Regions from separate parts of the Lentzea sp. NPDC051838 genome, predicted to be linked through region 3. Evidence: riboswitches for the same ligand, from Rfam matches in the RefSeq annotation. Region 3 holds a riboswitch; each other region holds the start of a gene.
What was found. A riboswitch is a leader RNA that binds a small molecule or an ion and turns the genes downstream of it on or off. The one in region 3 is predicted to bind glycine.
Positions count from the first base shown of each region.

Region 1: another riboswitch for glycine. It lies ahead of gcvT (glycine cleavage system aminomethyltransferase GcvT); the one in region 3 lies ahead of gcvH (glycine cleavage system protein GcvH).
Region 2: another riboswitch for glycine. It lies ahead of gcvP (aminomethyl-transferring glycine dehydrogenase); the one in region 3 lies ahead of gcvH (glycine cleavage system protein GcvH).

Region 1 covers NZ_JBFAYI010000019.1:8,449-13,594, reverse strand. Annotated here, with positions in the region: gene glyA (serine hydroxymethyltransferase) at 1-896, opposite strand, end outside; gene gcvT (glycine cleavage system aminomethyltransferase GcvT) at 910-2,004, opposite strand; glycine riboswitch at 2,101-2,192, opposite strand; glycine riboswitch at 2,193-2,283, opposite strand; gene AB0M24_RS31620 (DUF3817 domain-containing protein) at 2,329-2,631, opposite strand; gene AB0M24_RS31615 (hypothetical protein) at 2,646-3,029, opposite strand; gene AB0M24_RS31610 (hypothetical protein) at 3,087-3,581, opposite strand; gene AB0M24_RS31605 (hypothetical protein) at 3,746-3,943, opposite strand; gene AB0M24_RS31600 (CaiB/BaiF CoA-transferase family protein) at 4,273-5,146, opposite strand, start outside.
Region 2 covers NZ_JBFAYI010000002.1:84,895-90,040, forward strand. Annotated here, with positions in the region: gene AB0M24_RS06315 (MerR family transcriptional regulator) at 1-513, shown strand, start outside; gene AB0M24_RS06320 (bifunctional nuclease family protein) at 639-1,112, shown strand; gene AB0M24_RS06325 (MerR family transcriptional regulator) at 1,418-1,984, shown strand; gene AB0M24_RS06330 (Clp protease N-terminal domain-containing protein) at 2,064-3,011, shown strand; glycine riboswitch at 3,068-3,164, shown strand; gene gcvP (aminomethyl-transferring glycine dehydrogenase) at 3,314-5,146, shown strand, end outside.
Region 3 covers NZ_JBFAYI010000026.1:13,019-18,164, reverse strand. Annotated here, with positions in the region: gene ald (alanine dehydrogenase) at 1-473, opposite strand, end outside; gene AB0M24_RS36580 (alpha-L-fucosidase) at 578-2,821, opposite strand; glycine riboswitch at 2,987-3,079, shown strand; gene gcvH (glycine cleavage system protein GcvH) at 3,143-3,523, shown strand; gene AB0M24_RS36570 (L-serine ammonia-lyase) at 3,569-4,933, shown strand; gene AB0M24_RS36565 (helix-turn-helix domain-containing protein) at 4,962-5,146, opposite strand, start outside.

The DNA of each region.
Region 1 (5,146 bases), on a different contig from region 3:
GCCAGGATGCGCGAACCCTCGAGGGTGCGGCGCTGGCGGTCGGCGAACTCCGGCGAGGCGGCGTGCTTGAACGCCACGGCCTTGGCGGCGATCACGTGCTCCAGCGGGCCGCCCTGCTGGCCGGGGAAGACCGCCGAGTTGATCTTCTTGGCGATGTCCGCCTCGTTCGACAGGATCACGCCGCCACGAGGACCGCCGAGGGTCTTGTGGGTCGTGGTCGTCGTGACGTGCGCGTGCGGCACGGGCGACGGGTGCAGACCAGCGGCGACGAGGCCGGCGAAGTGCGCCATGTCGACCATCAGGTAGGCCTCGACCGAGTCCGCGATGCGGCGGAACTCGGCGAAGTCCAGCTGACGCGGGTAGGCGGACCAGCCCGCGACGATCAGCTTCGGCTTGTGCTCGACAGCCAGGCGCTCGACCTCGGCCATGTCGACCCGGCCGTCGCCGTCCGAGACGTGGTACGGCACGACGTTGTAGAGCTTGCCCGAGAAGTTGATGCGCATGCCGTGCGTCAGGTGGCCGCCGTGCGCGAGGTCCAGGCCGAGGATCGTGTCGCCGGGCTGCAACAGCGCGAACATCGCGGCGGCGTTGGCCTGGGCGCCCGAGTGCGGCTGGACGTTGGCGAAACCGGCGCCGAACAACGACTTGATGCGCTCGATGGCGAGGCGCTCCACGACGTCGACGTGCTCGCAGCCGCCGTAGTAGCGACGGCCGGGGTAGCCCTCGGCGTACTTGTTGGTGAGCACCGAACCCTGCGCCTGCAGCACCGAGACGGGCGTGAAGTTCTCCGAGGCGATCATCTCGAGAGTGCCCTGCTGGCGCGCCAGCTCGGCCGCGACGGCCTCGGCGACCTCGGGGTCGTACTCCGCGAGGGAGGCGTTGAACTGGTCGGACATCTGGAAGATCTCCCTACTTGGCGCGCTTGTAGAACGGAAGTGCGACGACCTCGACCGGCTGCTTCTTGCCGCGGACGTCCACCAGCAGTTGGGTGCCGGGCTCGGCACTCGCCTTCGTCACGTAGGCCATGGCGACGGAGTAGCCGAGGGTCGGGGACAGCGCGCCCGACGTCACCTCGCCCACGACCTCGTCGCCGTTCAGCACCGCGTAACCGTGCCGCGGGGCGCGGCGCTCGGGGGTCTTCAGTCCGACCAGGACCGAGTCCACACCGGACTCCGACACCTTCGTCAACGCGTCGCGGCCCACGAAGTCACCCGGCTTGTCGAGCTTCACGACGCGGCCGAGGTTCGCGTGGTACGGCGTCAGCGACGTGGTCAGTTCGTTGCCGTACAAGGGCATTCCGGCTTCGAGACGCAACGTGTCGCGGCAGCCCAGACCGCACGGCTTCAGCTCGTGCGACGAACCCGCCTCCAGCAGCGCGGCCCACACGGCCGGAGCGTCGGCCGGTGCGAGGAACAGCTCGAAGCCCTCCTCGCCCGTGTACCCGGTGCGCGCGAGCAGCGCGTCGACACCGGCCACGGTGGACGGGTACGACGCGTAGTACTTCACCGTCGACAGGTCGGTGTCGGTCAGCCCGGAGAGGATCTCGACCGACTTCGGGCCCTGGATCGCGATCAACGCGTACTCGGTCGACTTGTCCGTGACGACCGTGTCGAACCCGGCGGCGCGCTCGACGAGGGCCTCGGCGACGACGAGAGCGTTGGAGGCGTTCGCGACGACCATGAACTCCTCGTCGCCCAACCTGTACACGATCAGGTCATCGATCACGCCGCCGTCGGCCTGGGTGATCATCGTGTAGCGGGCCTTGCCGACCGCGAGCGCCGAGATGTGGCCGACGAGCGCGAAGTCGAGCGCCTCGCCCGCCTGCGGCCCGGTCAGCACGATCTCACCCATGTGCGTGAGGTCGAAGAGGCCCGCGGTGGTGCGCACCGCGTGGTGCTCAGCCAGCTCGGACGAGTAGCGCAGCGGCATCCGCCAGCCCGCGAAGTCGGTGAACATCGCGCCGAGCTGCTCGTGCTCGGCGTTCAGAGGCGTGAGGCGGGACATCAGAACGCTCCTCCTGGGTGCGCCGAAGAGCCGGACCAGGCCGGCTGAGGCAACGAAAGAATGACACGGTCCATCGGAGACTCCTCACTAGAGCGAGCCTCCCCCTCTGTCATGAGCCTGAGAGCTTCGCCGCGCGGGACGCGACTTGCACCGTGGGCGAGGCCGATGGGCCTGCTTTCCAGAGTTGCCTTCGTCGTGCGGTATCTGTGCCTGAGAGATTCCGGGGAGGGATTGCTCCTTCGGCGCCCCCGCGAGAGGGGTCTCTTCCGCGCGACATCGACGGCCGTGTTCAGTTGGTAGCCCCAGACGCTAGCAGGCCAAACGTCACAGCGGCACGCCCTGCGCAGTCTTCTCGACCACCTTGCGCTCAGCCCAGAACGACAGGAACGGGATCGTCCCGGCGAGCAGCACGAGGGCGGTGCCCTTGATCGACCAGCGCAGCTTGAGTGCCAGGTCGACCGAAATCACCAGGTAGATGGCGTAGAGGAAGCCGTGGACCGGGCCGACGACCTTCATCGCGCCACCCATGTCCGCGGCGTACTTGAGCACCATCGCCACGACCAGGAGCAGCAGGAAGACACCGACCACGTAAGCCATGACCCGGAACCGGGTCAACGCACCCTTCATCTGCCCGCCTTCGCTCAACGACCGTCCCGCGCGTTGAGGTCCGCGAGCATGCGGTTGTAGGCCGCGAGCTCCGCGTCTTCAGGATCGTCGAAGTGCTCGACAGGCGCGGGTTTGACGGCGTCAACGGTAGTCACCGGCTTCGCGGCGGGTGCAACCGGCTCCGGCGTGGGGAGAGGCTCGTCACGACGCTGGCGCGCCAGACGGCGAAAGCGCCACACCATGAAGGCCGGGAAGAGGCCGAACAGCGGCCACTGGAGCACGTAACCCAGGTTCTGGAACGTGCCGCTGGCGGACTCGAAGCGCTGCCACTGCCAGTACGCGAGCCCGCAACAAGCGATCAGTGCGACCAGACAGCCAAGTCCGATCAACACTCGCTGGGGAGTAAGGAGGCCGCGCACGACCTCCAGACTACTTGGGTACGGGGCTGCCCCGTGAAGACAGCCCGTCCACCTTTCCTACGCCACGCCGTCCCGGCGCTGCCTCTGCAGACGTGCGACGCACCAGGCTGCGGCGGAACCGCGGCGAAGGTGCTGGAGAACCGTCATCGGACCCAAGCGCCGTCCGAGGTCGGCAGGGGTCAGGCCCGCCGCGCGGTAGTCGAGCGCGCGCTGGTCCAACGGGCTGATGCCCGCGTCCCACCACTGCTCGGCCTCTGCGACGTCGCCCACCAACTGCCAGTAGCTCGCCGCGGCAGCGAGCAAAGCCTCGGGTGCCTCCGGCGCCCGCTTGCGCATCGCGGCCACGTAGGCCGGATCCGCCGAGTCGACCTTGACCAAGCCACGCGACGACCCGCCCCTGCCTCCCCGCTGCACGGGGATGCCTGGCGCCGAGGGGGGTGCCTCAGCGAGCCACGCGTTCTTGATCCGGTTCACCTCCTGCATCTCTGCGTCATCAGACCGTTCAGCCGCCCACTGCTGCAACAGCTCGTGGACCCCGGAGTCCTCGACCATATGTGCCTCCTCGTCGGTCGGGGATCGGCCATTGCAGCGGAAGGTATTCGGTAGGTCTGACAATCGCCAGACCCTGAATCCCCAGAACACCCGTTACCAGTGCGTGATTGGCCGCATTCCACCCGTCCGGCTCAACGCGAACGGTCGTTCCTCACCCAGAGTCACTAGGCGACGGGGGTCGCCGTCCCGAAGAGGCTCCTGATGAAGGTGATGATCGACTCCGCGCCCTGACGCAGCCAGCCGAGCACCTGCTGGACCGCGGCAGCGGACTGCTCGGGCTGGGTGATCAGGAGGAACAGCACCAGCGCGACGCCCGCCAGCACTAGCACCTTCTTGAGGTTCACAGGTACCTCTCCGTCCATCTCGCTCACAGGTGAGGCGGCAGACCGCCCGTGTCACCCGACATGGTCCCTCATTCACCCGGCCGATGAACAACGACCACGCCAAACCGATGCAAGGATCTACCAGCGACGCACGCCTGCGCGACGGGGAATGTCACCCGAATGGCGGCTAAAGAGGGGCCTCAACTGCGCCGATGTCCTGGGCACGAGGTGAACACGGACTCCCTCGCATCCCACAGCTTGGACCAGACCCAGTTGAGCTGAGCCTCACCCGGACTCACCCGGATGCCGACCGGTCGGCATCACGCTCTGTCACCCCTTCGTGTCCTTATTAATGCGCACGCGAGCATTCATCCAATAACTCCTGACCGACGCAGTTCCATAATTTGGGCGTCCGCCACACCCATGTCGGCAAGCACTTCCGCGGTGTTCACCCCGGTCGAAACCGGAGGCGTCGGAACCGACGTCGGAGTCCGGTCGAAGCGAGGAGCCGGCGCCGGGTGCAGAGAGCCCGAGACGTCCACGAAAGTCGCCCGCGCCTCGTTGTACGGATGCCGTGCCGCCTCGGCGGGCGTCAGCACCGGCGCCAGGCACGCGTCGGTGTCCCGCGCCAGGTCGGCCCACTCGTCCCGCGGCCGGGTCTTCACCGCCGCCGCGATGCGTTCCCGCAGCTCAGGCCAGTTCGCCGGGTCGTTGCGCGTCGGCGCGTCCTCCAGCCCGAGCACGCGGACCAGGTCGGCGTAGAACTTCTCCTCCAGCGCGCCGACGGCCACGTACTTGCCGTCCGCGGCCTCGTAGACGTCGTAGAACGGGATGCCGCCGTCGAGCATGTTCTCGCCGCGCCCGCCCTTCCACATGCCCGCGCCGCGCATCCCGTGCAGGAACGTCGTCAGCAACGCCGCCCCGTCGACCATCGCGGCATCCACGACCTGGCCGCGCCCGGAGCGCTCGCGTTCGTACAGTGCGGCGAGCACGCCGAGGGCCAGCAGCATCCCTCCGCCGCCGAAGTCGCCGAGCAGGTTGATCGGGAACGACGGCGGCCCGCCGGCACGCCCCAGCGGCTCCAGCGCACCCGCGATGGCGATGTAGTTGATGTCGTGCCCGGCGCGGTCGGACAGCGGCCCGTCCTGACCCCAGCCGGTCATGCGTCCATATATAAGGCGCGGGTTGCGGGCGAGGCACTGCGCCGGACCGATGCCCAACCGCTCGGTCACGCCCGGCCGG
Region 2 (5,146 bases), on a different contig from region 3:
GAGGTCACCATCTCCAAGATCCGCTTCCTGGAAGCGGAGGGGCTGGTCCGCCCGGCACGCACGGCCTCCGGCTACCGCCAGTTCTCCACGGCGGACGTCGAGAGGTTGCGTTTCGTGCTGTCCGCACAACGCGACAGATACCTGCCGCTCAAGGTGATCCGCGAACAGCTCGACACGGTCCCGGTGGACTCCACTTCGGTGTCACGCGCCGATCTGCTGGCCCAGACCGGTTTCAGCGTCGAACAGCTGTCCCAGCTGGAACGCGACGGTCTGCTGCGCCCCGGCCCCGCGGGCCGTTTCACCGCCGACGACATCACCGCGCTCCGCACGATCCGGACGATGACCGGACTCGGCGTCGAGCGCGAACACCTGCGCGCGGTTCGCGCTGCGGCGGACCACGAGGTCGTTCTGCTGAAGTCCTTCTCAGATCCCGAGACAGTTCGGGAATTGGCTGATCTCTTCACGTCGTTGCACACGTTGTTGGTAAGAGCGGGCTTGCGTCAGTCGTCTTGATCACGATCGGCCCGCAACAATTGAGCACACGGCCCGCTTGGCGGGTAGCGTCGAACACGTACGCCGGGGGATGCTCGGGTGTGAATCCGGGTACTCCCGAACGACATAGAGGGAGGCGAGGCCCGATGAGCGAGATGCGTGTCGTCGGCGTGCGGGTGGAGCTGCCCCAGAACCAGCCGATCCTTCTTCTGCGCGAAACCGAGGGCGAGCGGTACCTGCCGATCTGGATCGGCTCCGTCGAAGCCACGGCCATCGCGCTCGAACAACAGGGTGTTCGTCCCGCCCGGCCTCTCACACACGACCTGCTGAAGGACGTCATCGGCGCGTTGGGCCGAAACCTCGAACAGGTGCGGATCACCGACCTGCAGGAGGGCACCTTCTTCGCCGAGCTCGTGTTCGACGGCGACGTGCGGGTCTCCGCGCGGCCCTCGGACTCGGTGGCGCTGGCGTTGCGCGTCGGCGTACCGATCCACGCCGAGGAGTCGGTGCTGGCCGAGGCCGGCCTGATCATCCCCGACGAGCAGGAGGACGAGGTCGAGAAGTTCCGCGAGTTCCTCGACTCGGTCTCGCCGGAGGACTTCCGGGGCGCGGACACCTGAGTTTTGCTCGGTGTCGCTGTCTGTCTCGTTTGGAACCGACGTACCACAGTCGCGTGTCGCTCTTTTGGGCTACTTTCCGCTCGATTTGCCCGCTAAACGATCACTAAACGTCACCTGAACGTCCTGGTTCGGGTGACGACATGACTCTCTACTTGAGGTTGAGGGTCGACACTCCCCGCGCGTCGCGTTGACCTGCCCTCTGACCGGTCTTACCGTCGAACTCGAGTGGACGTCGCTGGTTTGCGCGAGCTGACGTAGCGGCTTGACGGCCATGAGTTTCGTGGCCGTTCCGAGGGGAGGCAGGCGTGGTCGAGGAAGCGCCCGTGCGGGCCGAATCCGGGCAGCAGGGTGAGCTGTTCCCGGACTCCTCGCTGCCGGACGAACTCGTCGGCTACCGGGGTCCCGCGGCGTGTCAGATCGCGGGCATCACGTACCGGCAGCTCGACTACTGGGCCAGGACCGGACTCGTCGCTCCGACGGTGCGGATGGCTCACGGGTCCGGGAGTCAGCGGTTGTACTCCTTCAAGGACATCCTGGTCCTGAAGGTCGTGAAGCGACTGCTCGACACCGGGGTGTCCCTGCAGAACATCAGGGTCGCGGTCGACCACCTGCGCCGCCGCGGCGTGCAGGACCTGGCGAAGATCACGCTCTTCTCGGACGGCACGACCGTCTACGAGTGCACCTCGCCGGAAGAGGTCGTGGATCTGCTGCAGGGCGGTCAGGGCGTGTTCGGCATCGCGGTTTCCGGTGCCATGCGGGAGATCTCCGGGACGATCCACGAGTTCCCCGCCGAGCGCGCGGACGGCGTGGAGATCGCTCCCATGACGGAGGACGAGCTGACCCGCCGGCGTCGCGAGCGCGCGACCGGCTGAAAGATCATGGCCGACTGGCCGTCCTCAATGGCCGGTCGGCAGACGCGCTGGACGGGGAGTGCTCCCTAGCGTCGAGCGCATGAGCTGCACACCCTCCTGGCAGGTTCTGAAGGTGCTGGCCGACGCGGTGCGGCAGGCGTCGCGACCGGAGTCCGGTGTCGTCGGCACCGAGCACCTGCTGATCGCCCTGGCGGACTCGATCGGCCGCGGCCGCAGGCTGGGCGTGAAGTCGGTACGGGCCCAGGCGATGGTCGGAGGCTGGGCCGGCGACGACGGTTTCGCCGTCGAGTCCGGTCCGGACGTCACCGCGCTGATGCGCACAGCCCACCACCACACCCATGTCGAGCCCGTCCTGCCGGTGAGCCGTGCGCTGGACGGGTGTCTGCGGGCGGCGATCGCCGAGGCGGGCGACGGTGCGCTGACCACGACCCATCTCTCGGTGGCGTTGCTGTCGCTCGAGTCCGGACGCGCTGCCGACCTCTTCGGCGCTCTGCGCGTGGACGTCGAGGCGACGATCGAGGCCGTGCGGAAGGCCGCGGAACCGGAAGACGCGTCGGCGGTGTGGTTGCTGCGCCAGGCAGGGGCGTTGGAAGGCGAGTCCGGGAGCGGCAGCATGCGGTGGCTGACTCGGTTGATCATGCGCCGCCGAAGCACAGGCGGACCGGTGCTGAACGTCGTGCGCATGGAGGCGAAGAGGCTGGCGGTGGCCGCCGGGCGTCAGGAAACCGCCGCGGACCTGGTGGCGGCGGTGTTGACTGTCGACCACCAGCTGACCGTCTCCAGGCGGCGGTTGCGGCCGGAGTTCTCCTCCGGTGGCGCGGCGGCGCTGCGGGCGGCCGGCGTGGATCCGGCGACGTTGCCTGCCGCGACCGGCGCCGGGATCGACCGGTTCGTCGAGGGCGCGAAGCTCGTCGCGGCCAAGCGCGGGGACGCCGTGGTGGGCACCTCGCACCTGCTGGTGGCGGTGCGCGACGACCTGCTCGACCCGGTCGGCAGGGTGCTGCGAGGTCTCGCTGTTGAGACGTAGGTCGCGTCCCTAGCGACTACCTGGGCTGCCTGCGGGTATTCTTCGCGGGTAGTCGCTGAACTCAGGCGGGAGAGACCGGGTCACAGAGCCCGGCGCCGAAGGAGCAAGTCCCTCCCCGGGAACCTCTCAGGCATCCAGGACCGCCCGAGCGAGACGCCTCTGGAAAGTGGATCTTTCGAGATCCCGCCGACGGTGAAAGCCCTGGTTCGCGCCGGGGTGAACCTCTCAGGCGCCCATGATGGGTACGGACAGAGCGGGGAGGGCACCAGGACACGTGTGCCCGCAGCCCCCGGAGGCGTTTGATGACGCAGGACCGCATTCCGCTCGCCGCTCTCGAGCACGGCACCCCGTTCGCCGACCGCCACGTCGGTCCGCGCCCGGCCGAACTCGCGCGCATCCTCGACGTCATCGGCGTCGGATCGCTGGAGGAGCTGGCGCAGCACGCGGTGCCTTCGTCCATTCACGAGCGCGACCTCGTGCTCGACCTGCCGGTGCCGGCGACGGAGACCGAGGCGCTCGCGGAGCTGCGCGAGCTCGCGTCGCAGAACCGCCCGATGACGCAGATGATCGGTCTCGGCTACTACGACACCGTCACGCCCGGCGTGATCCTGCGCAACGTGCTGGAAAGCCCGGCCTGGTACACGGCCTACACGCCGTACCAGCCGGAGATCTCGCAGGGCCGTCTTGAGGCGCTGCTGAACTTCCAGACCATGGTCGGCGACCTGACCGGCCTGCCGGTGGCCAACGCGTCCATGCTGGACGAGTCGACCGCCGCCGCCGAGGCGATGACGCTGGTGCGCCGCGGCGGGCGTTCGAAGTCCAACAAGTTCGTCATCGACGCCGACACGCTGCCGCAGACGCTGGCCGTGATCGAGACGCGCGCCGAGCCGCTGGGCATCGAGATCGTCGTCGCGGACCTGTCGCAGGGCATCGAGGGCCTCGGCCTGGGCGGCGACTTCTTCGGCGTGCTGCTCTCGTACCCCGGTGCGTCCGGTGTGGTGCGTGACCAGAAGGACCTGATCGAGGAGATCCACAACGCCGGTGCGCAGGCGGTCGTCGTCGCGGACCTGCTGGCGTTGACGTTGTTGCGCGCGCCGGGCGAGATCGGTGCGGACGTCGTCGTCGGCACCACGCAGCGCTTCGGTGTGCCGATCGGCTTCGGTGGCCCGCACGCCGGGTACATGGCCGTCCGTTCCGGGTTGGAGCGTCAGCTGCCCGGCCGTCTGGTGGGTGTCTCGGTCGACTCCGACGGCTCGCTCGCCTACCGCCTGGCCTTGCAGACGCGCGAGCAGCACATCCGCCGCGAGAAGGCCACGTCGAACATCTGCACCGCGCAGGTGCTGCTCGCGGTGATCGCGTCGATGTACGCGGTGTACCACGGTCCCGAGGGTCTGCGGGCGATCGCGACCCGCGTGCACCGCTTCGCCACCGTGCTCGCCACGGGCCTGTGCGAGGCCGGGCTGGACGTCGTGCACGGCGAGTTCTTCGACACCGTCCAGGTGCGCGTCGAGGGCCAGGCCGCCGCGGTGGTCGAGAAGGCTCGCGCGGCCGGCATCAACCTGCGTCAGGTCGACGCCGACGTCGTGGCAATCGCTTGCGACGAGAAGACGACGCGCGCACACGTCATCGCGGTGTGGGAAGCGTTCGGCGTGACGGGGTCCGATGTGGACGCCATCGACGCCGACACCGCGGACGGCATCCCGGCCGACCTGCGCCGCACGTCCGACTACCTGACCCACCCGGTCTTCCACGCGCACCGCTCCGAGACCGCGCTGCTGCGCTACCTGCGTGCGTTGTCGGACAAGGACGTCGCGCTCGACCGCAGCATGATCCCGCTCGGTTCCTGCACGATGAAGCTGAACGCGACCGCGGAGATGGAGTCCATCACCTGGCCGGAGTTCTCGACGCTGCACCCGTTCGCGCCCGTCGAGGACGCCAAGGGTCTGCTGAAGATCGTGTCGGACCTGGAAGCGTGGCTCGCCGAGGTCACCGGCTACGACGCGGTGTCCTTGCAGCCCAACGCCGGTTCGCAGGGTGAGTTCGCGGGTCTGCTCGCGATCCGCGCCTACCACCGCGCGAATGGCAACGCCGACCGCGACGTGTGTCTGATCCCGTCGTCCGCGCACGGCACCAAC
Region 3 (5,146 bases):
ACGCCGCGGCCGCCGGAGGGCTTCATCAGGGAGAACGCGCCGACCTGCGGGGCCAGGCGGCCCGCGACCTCGGACATCGGGGCGAGCAGCGGCAGCGAGCGGTTCGGGAGCTGCACGGTCTCGTAGGCGATGGCCGTGGTGCCGGAGGCCAGCAGGGCCTCGGTCAGCGGCTTGTCGGCGGCGAGGTGCAGGTACGTGAAGAGGGTCTGGCCGGCGCGGAGACGCGGGTACTCCGACGCGATCGGCTCCTTGACCTTGAGAACCAGGTCGCCCTCGGCCCACACGTCGTCGGCGGAAGCGAGGATCTTGGCGCCCGCGGCGAGGTACTCCTCGTCGGTGATGGCGGAACCCAGGCCGGCGCCCTGCTCGACGAAGACGTCGTGGCCGCGGCTGGTCAGTTCGTGCGCACCGGCAGGGGTGAGAGCGACGCGGTACTCGTGGTTCTTGATCTCGCGGGGAACTGCGATCCGCACGATGACTCCTCCGTTCGGGCTGGCCTCTGTCTCACAATGTGGGGCAGCCGGAAGGTCATGTCACCGTGCGGATCGCACTATCCGGTCACTAGTCGGTTGTTCTGTTAGGACAAAGCCACCTTGAAGACCCATGCGTGCCGGCCAACGCCGGGCGGCACGTCTACCACGAGTTTTCCACCCGATCGGGTCCATTTCAGGGGCCTGTCATACCCCAGCAAGGTGATCTTGTCGCCGTCGCGAAGAGGCACCGGGGCGTCGACCACCAGCTGTGACCCCGGCTGGACCAACGAGGTGATGTAGAACGCCTCGTTCGGCTTCACCGTGAACCGCAGCGAACCCTGCTGGGCCATCCGCGACCAGTACGTCGTGCCGTAGATCGACTCGCCGTTGACCCGCAGCCACGCACCCGTCTCGCGCAGCCGCTGCTGCATGATCTCGGGGATCGAGCCGTCCGCGCGGGGCCCGATGTCCAGCAGGAAGTTGCCGTTCTTGGACGTCGTGTCGACCAGCGTGTCGATCACCTCGTCCGCGGTCATGTACATCGAGTCCGGCGTCGCCCGGTTCCACCCGTACGACCGCGGGTCCAGGCCGCGCGAGGCCTCCCACTTCTTCACGACGGTGTTCGGGTACGTCGCGTACTCCGGCGTCGTGTAGTCGTGGGTCGGGATGCCGCACCTGTCGTCGACCGTCACGTCCTTCGGCACAGCCCGGTTCTTGGCCTTGTTGAAGTAGTCCGCCATGACCCGGCGCGAGTCGTTCGCACCGCCGATGTCGCACCAGATTACGTCGGGGTCGTACCCGTCGACGAGCTCGGTCATCTGCGGCGCCTGGTAGTCGCGAACGAAGTCCCGCCCGGCCTGGTAACCGGTGTAGGGCTCGGGAGCGCCGGTGTACGGGTTCCGCGGCGCGTGACCACTCCACGGGTTGTCCGGGTTGAACCACTCGGGCATCGAGAAGTAGAGCCCGTTCTTCAAGCCCGGCGTGTACTTCCGCGACGCGTCGAACAGCTCCTTCACGAGGTCACGGCGAGGCCCGAGGTCGACGGAGTCGCGACCGGACACCTTGGAGTCCCACAACGCGAAGCCCTCGTGGTGCTTGGAGGTCAGCACGTAGTACTTCGCGCCGGCCTCCTCGAACAGCCGCACCCACTCCTCCGGCTTGAACTTCGACGTGGTGAACTGCTGGATGAACTGGTCGTACGAGAAGTCCTTCCCGAACGTCGCCGCGTGGTACGGGTTCACGGCGTTCGCAGGGTCCTGCATCCACTGCCAGTACCACTCCGCGTACTGCTCACCGGGCGGCGACCAGGCGGGCACCGAGTAGAGCCCCCAGTGGATGAAGATCCCGAACTTGGCGTCGTCGAACCAGTACGGCGACTCGTGCGCGCCCAACGACGCGTCGGTCGCCTGGTAGTCGGCCACACCCAGGGTGAACCGGGCGTTCTGCGAGGCCGTGACCCGTCCCGACGAAGCCACCACGCGACCGTCGAACGTGCCGGTCCGGTACGCGTGGATGCCGATCCGCACCCGAGCTTCCTCACCGGGCGCGAGCCGCTTCACGGTCGCCGGCTGCAGCGTCACCACGCCCAGCCCCTCGGCGCGCACCGAGACGTTGGAGAGCCACTGGTCACCGAGGTTCACCACGGTGGCCTCGATCGTCTGGCCACCCACGCGCGGCAGCTTGGTCGTGCTGCGGGCGCCGCGAACCGCGAACACCGTGCCCTTGCCCACCGGCTGCACCGACAGCGCGAACACGTGCAGCGAGGACTTGCCCTCGACCGCCGGGCTCGTGACCGGCAGCGTGACGCCGATCGCCTCCTTCTGGGGATCCGCCCAGACCTGGGAGGTCCCGATCGACACGGGGTGCTCGTCACGTCCGCCGGGCGAGTACCGGAACGGCGCGGAGATCGGACCACTGCCCGAATACCAGTCGGGCCCGCTGACCGAGCCCGATGTCGTGGACCCGTCCGCGTAGTGCACGGTGACGGTCCCACCAGCGGCCCCGTACGAGGACGCCACGAGGAAGTGCAAGGTCAGGTAGCGGCCGCGCGGCAGGTCGATCCGCTGCCCCAGAGCGACCGCGTTGTTGTTCTTGGCCTGTGAATTTCCCGGGAACAGGTACGGCACGCCATCTGCTGTGACCTGGCCGGACGGCAGCGCCTCCGCCGGGAACGCGTAACCGGAACCGTCGAAGTTGCCGGTCCGGTCGGTAGCGGTGTCGATGCCGTCGTTGTCGAAGTATTGGGTAAGAGGAACGCTGATCGGAGACGGTGCCGGAGCTGCCGAAACAGCGGGCACGGGAACCAGGACGAGGGTGGTGAGCAAGGCGACGATGAACGGCTTCCTCATTGAGACCTCCGATGTCTGCCTCTCCTCACCATGGCAGCGCTCTCCCCGATGTCAACCTTGTCGCGTTGACACTTGGCGGTGGACGCACATAGCGTTCGCCTGGTCTCGAAGGACTCAAAACTGAACATCGGCCGTGGTGCGCTTTTGGTCGAACCAAGAAGCACCGAAACCCGAGTGGGAGAGACCTCGACGAAGCAGTCGGGGCGCCGAAGGGGCAAGCTCCCGCACACTCTCAGGCAGCAAGACCGCTCGGGATAGGCAACTCTGCACGGCGGAGGGGGCGTTGGTTGTCCTGACCCGTCATCAGCCAGAGGAGTCGCCGTGGAGTTCCCCGAGAACCTGCTCTACACCGTCGAGCACGAGTGGGTCGACTGGACGCCGGGTACCCAGGACCCGCTGACCTGCGGAATCACCGAGTACGCCGCGGACGCCCTCGGCGACATCGTCTTCGTGCAGCTTCCCGAGGTCGGCGCCAAGGTCGTCTCGAACGCCGTCTGCGGCGAGCTCGAGTCCACCAAGTCCGTCAGCGACCTGTTCTCCCCGGTGACGGGTGAGGTGATCGAGGTCAACGGTGCGGTCGTCGACGACCCGGCCGTCATCAACACCGACCCGTACGGCGCCGGCTGGCTGTTCAAGGTCCGGGTCGAGTCGGCGGAGAACCTGCTCACGGCGGCCAAGTACGCCGAGCTCACCAAAGACTGACCTGCCAAGAAATTGAGCACCGCCCCCACCACGAAGGACTGATCAGTGGCGATCAGCGTTTTCGACCTCTTCTCCGTCGGCATCGGACCGTCCAGCTCCCACACGGTCGGCCCGATGCGCGCTGCCGCGATGTTCGTCGAGAAGCTCGGGGCACGAGCGTCCGAAGTGGACCGCGTGCACGTCGAGCTGTTCGGCTCGCTCGGCGCGACCGGGCACGGCCACGGCAGTCCGAAGGCCGTGTTCCTCGGTCTCGAAGGCAACCTCCCCGAGGAAGTCGACCCCACGACCGCGGCGACCCGCGTCGAGGAGATCGTCACCTCCGGACGCCTGAAGCTCGGCGGCGCGCACGAGATCGACTTCGTGCACGACCGCGACCTCGTCATGCACCGCCGCAAGTCGCTTCCGTTGCACCCCAACGGGATGAGCTTCGAGGCGTACCAGGGTGACGAGTCGGTCGAGTACGCCGTCTACTACTCGATCGGCGGCGGGTTCGTCGTCGACGAGAACGCGTCGGGCACCGACCGGATCAAGCCGGACACCACCCCGTTGCCGCACCCGTTCCTCACCGGCGACGAGCTTCTCGCGCGCTGCCGGGAAACGGGCCTGTCGATCAGCGAGATCATGATGGCCAACGAGCTGTCGTGGCGGACTGAAGACGAGGTGCGCCAAGGACTTCTGCACATCTGGCACGTGATGCAGGAGTGCGTCGAGCGCGGCTGCACCGAGCACGGCGTCCTGCCCGGCGGCCTCAAGGTCCGCCGCCGCGCCGCCGAGATGCGCAAGCGCCTGGAGGGCGAGCACTTCGTCACCGACCCGCTGCGGGTCATGGACTGGGTGACGCTCTTCGCGTTGGCGGTCAACGAGGAGAACGCGGCAGGCGGCCGTGTCGTCACGGCACCGACCAACGGCGCGGCGGGCATCGTCCCGGCGGTGCTGCACTACTACACGAAGTTCGTGCCGGGCGCTTCGGACGACGGCGTGGTCAGGTTCCTGCTCACGGCGGGCGCGATCGGCGTGCTGTTCAAGGAGAACGCGTCGATCTCCGGTGCCGAGGTCGGGTGCCAGGGCGAGGTCGGCTCGGCGTGCTCGATGGCGGCCGGTGGCTTGGCCGAGGTCCTCGGCGGCACACCGGAACAGGTCGAGAACGCGGCCGAGATCGCGATGGAGCACAACCTCGGCCTCACGTGCGACCCGATCGGCGGGCTGGTGCAGATCCCGTGCATCGAACGCAACGCCGTCGCGTCGATCAAGGCCATCACCGCGGTGCGCATGGCGTTGCGCGGCGACGGTTCGCACTTCGTGTCGCTCGACAAGGTCATCAAGACCATGCGCGACACCGGCAAGGACATGTCGGTGAAGTACAAGGAGACGGCGCGCGGCGGCCTCGCCGTGAACGTCATCGAGTGCTGATCTCAGGGCCGGAAGGCGCCCGCACAGTTCACGTGCGGGCGTCGTACTCCTGTTGCGCCGCCAGCACGTCCGGCATGCGCGCCTCCAGCAGGTGGATCAGCGCGAGCAGCCGCTCGGCGGTCTCACCGCCGAGCGGCGTGAGGCTGTAGTCGACGCGCGGCGGGTTCGTCGGCTGCGCGTCGCGGATGACCAGGCCGTCGCGCTCCAGCGCGT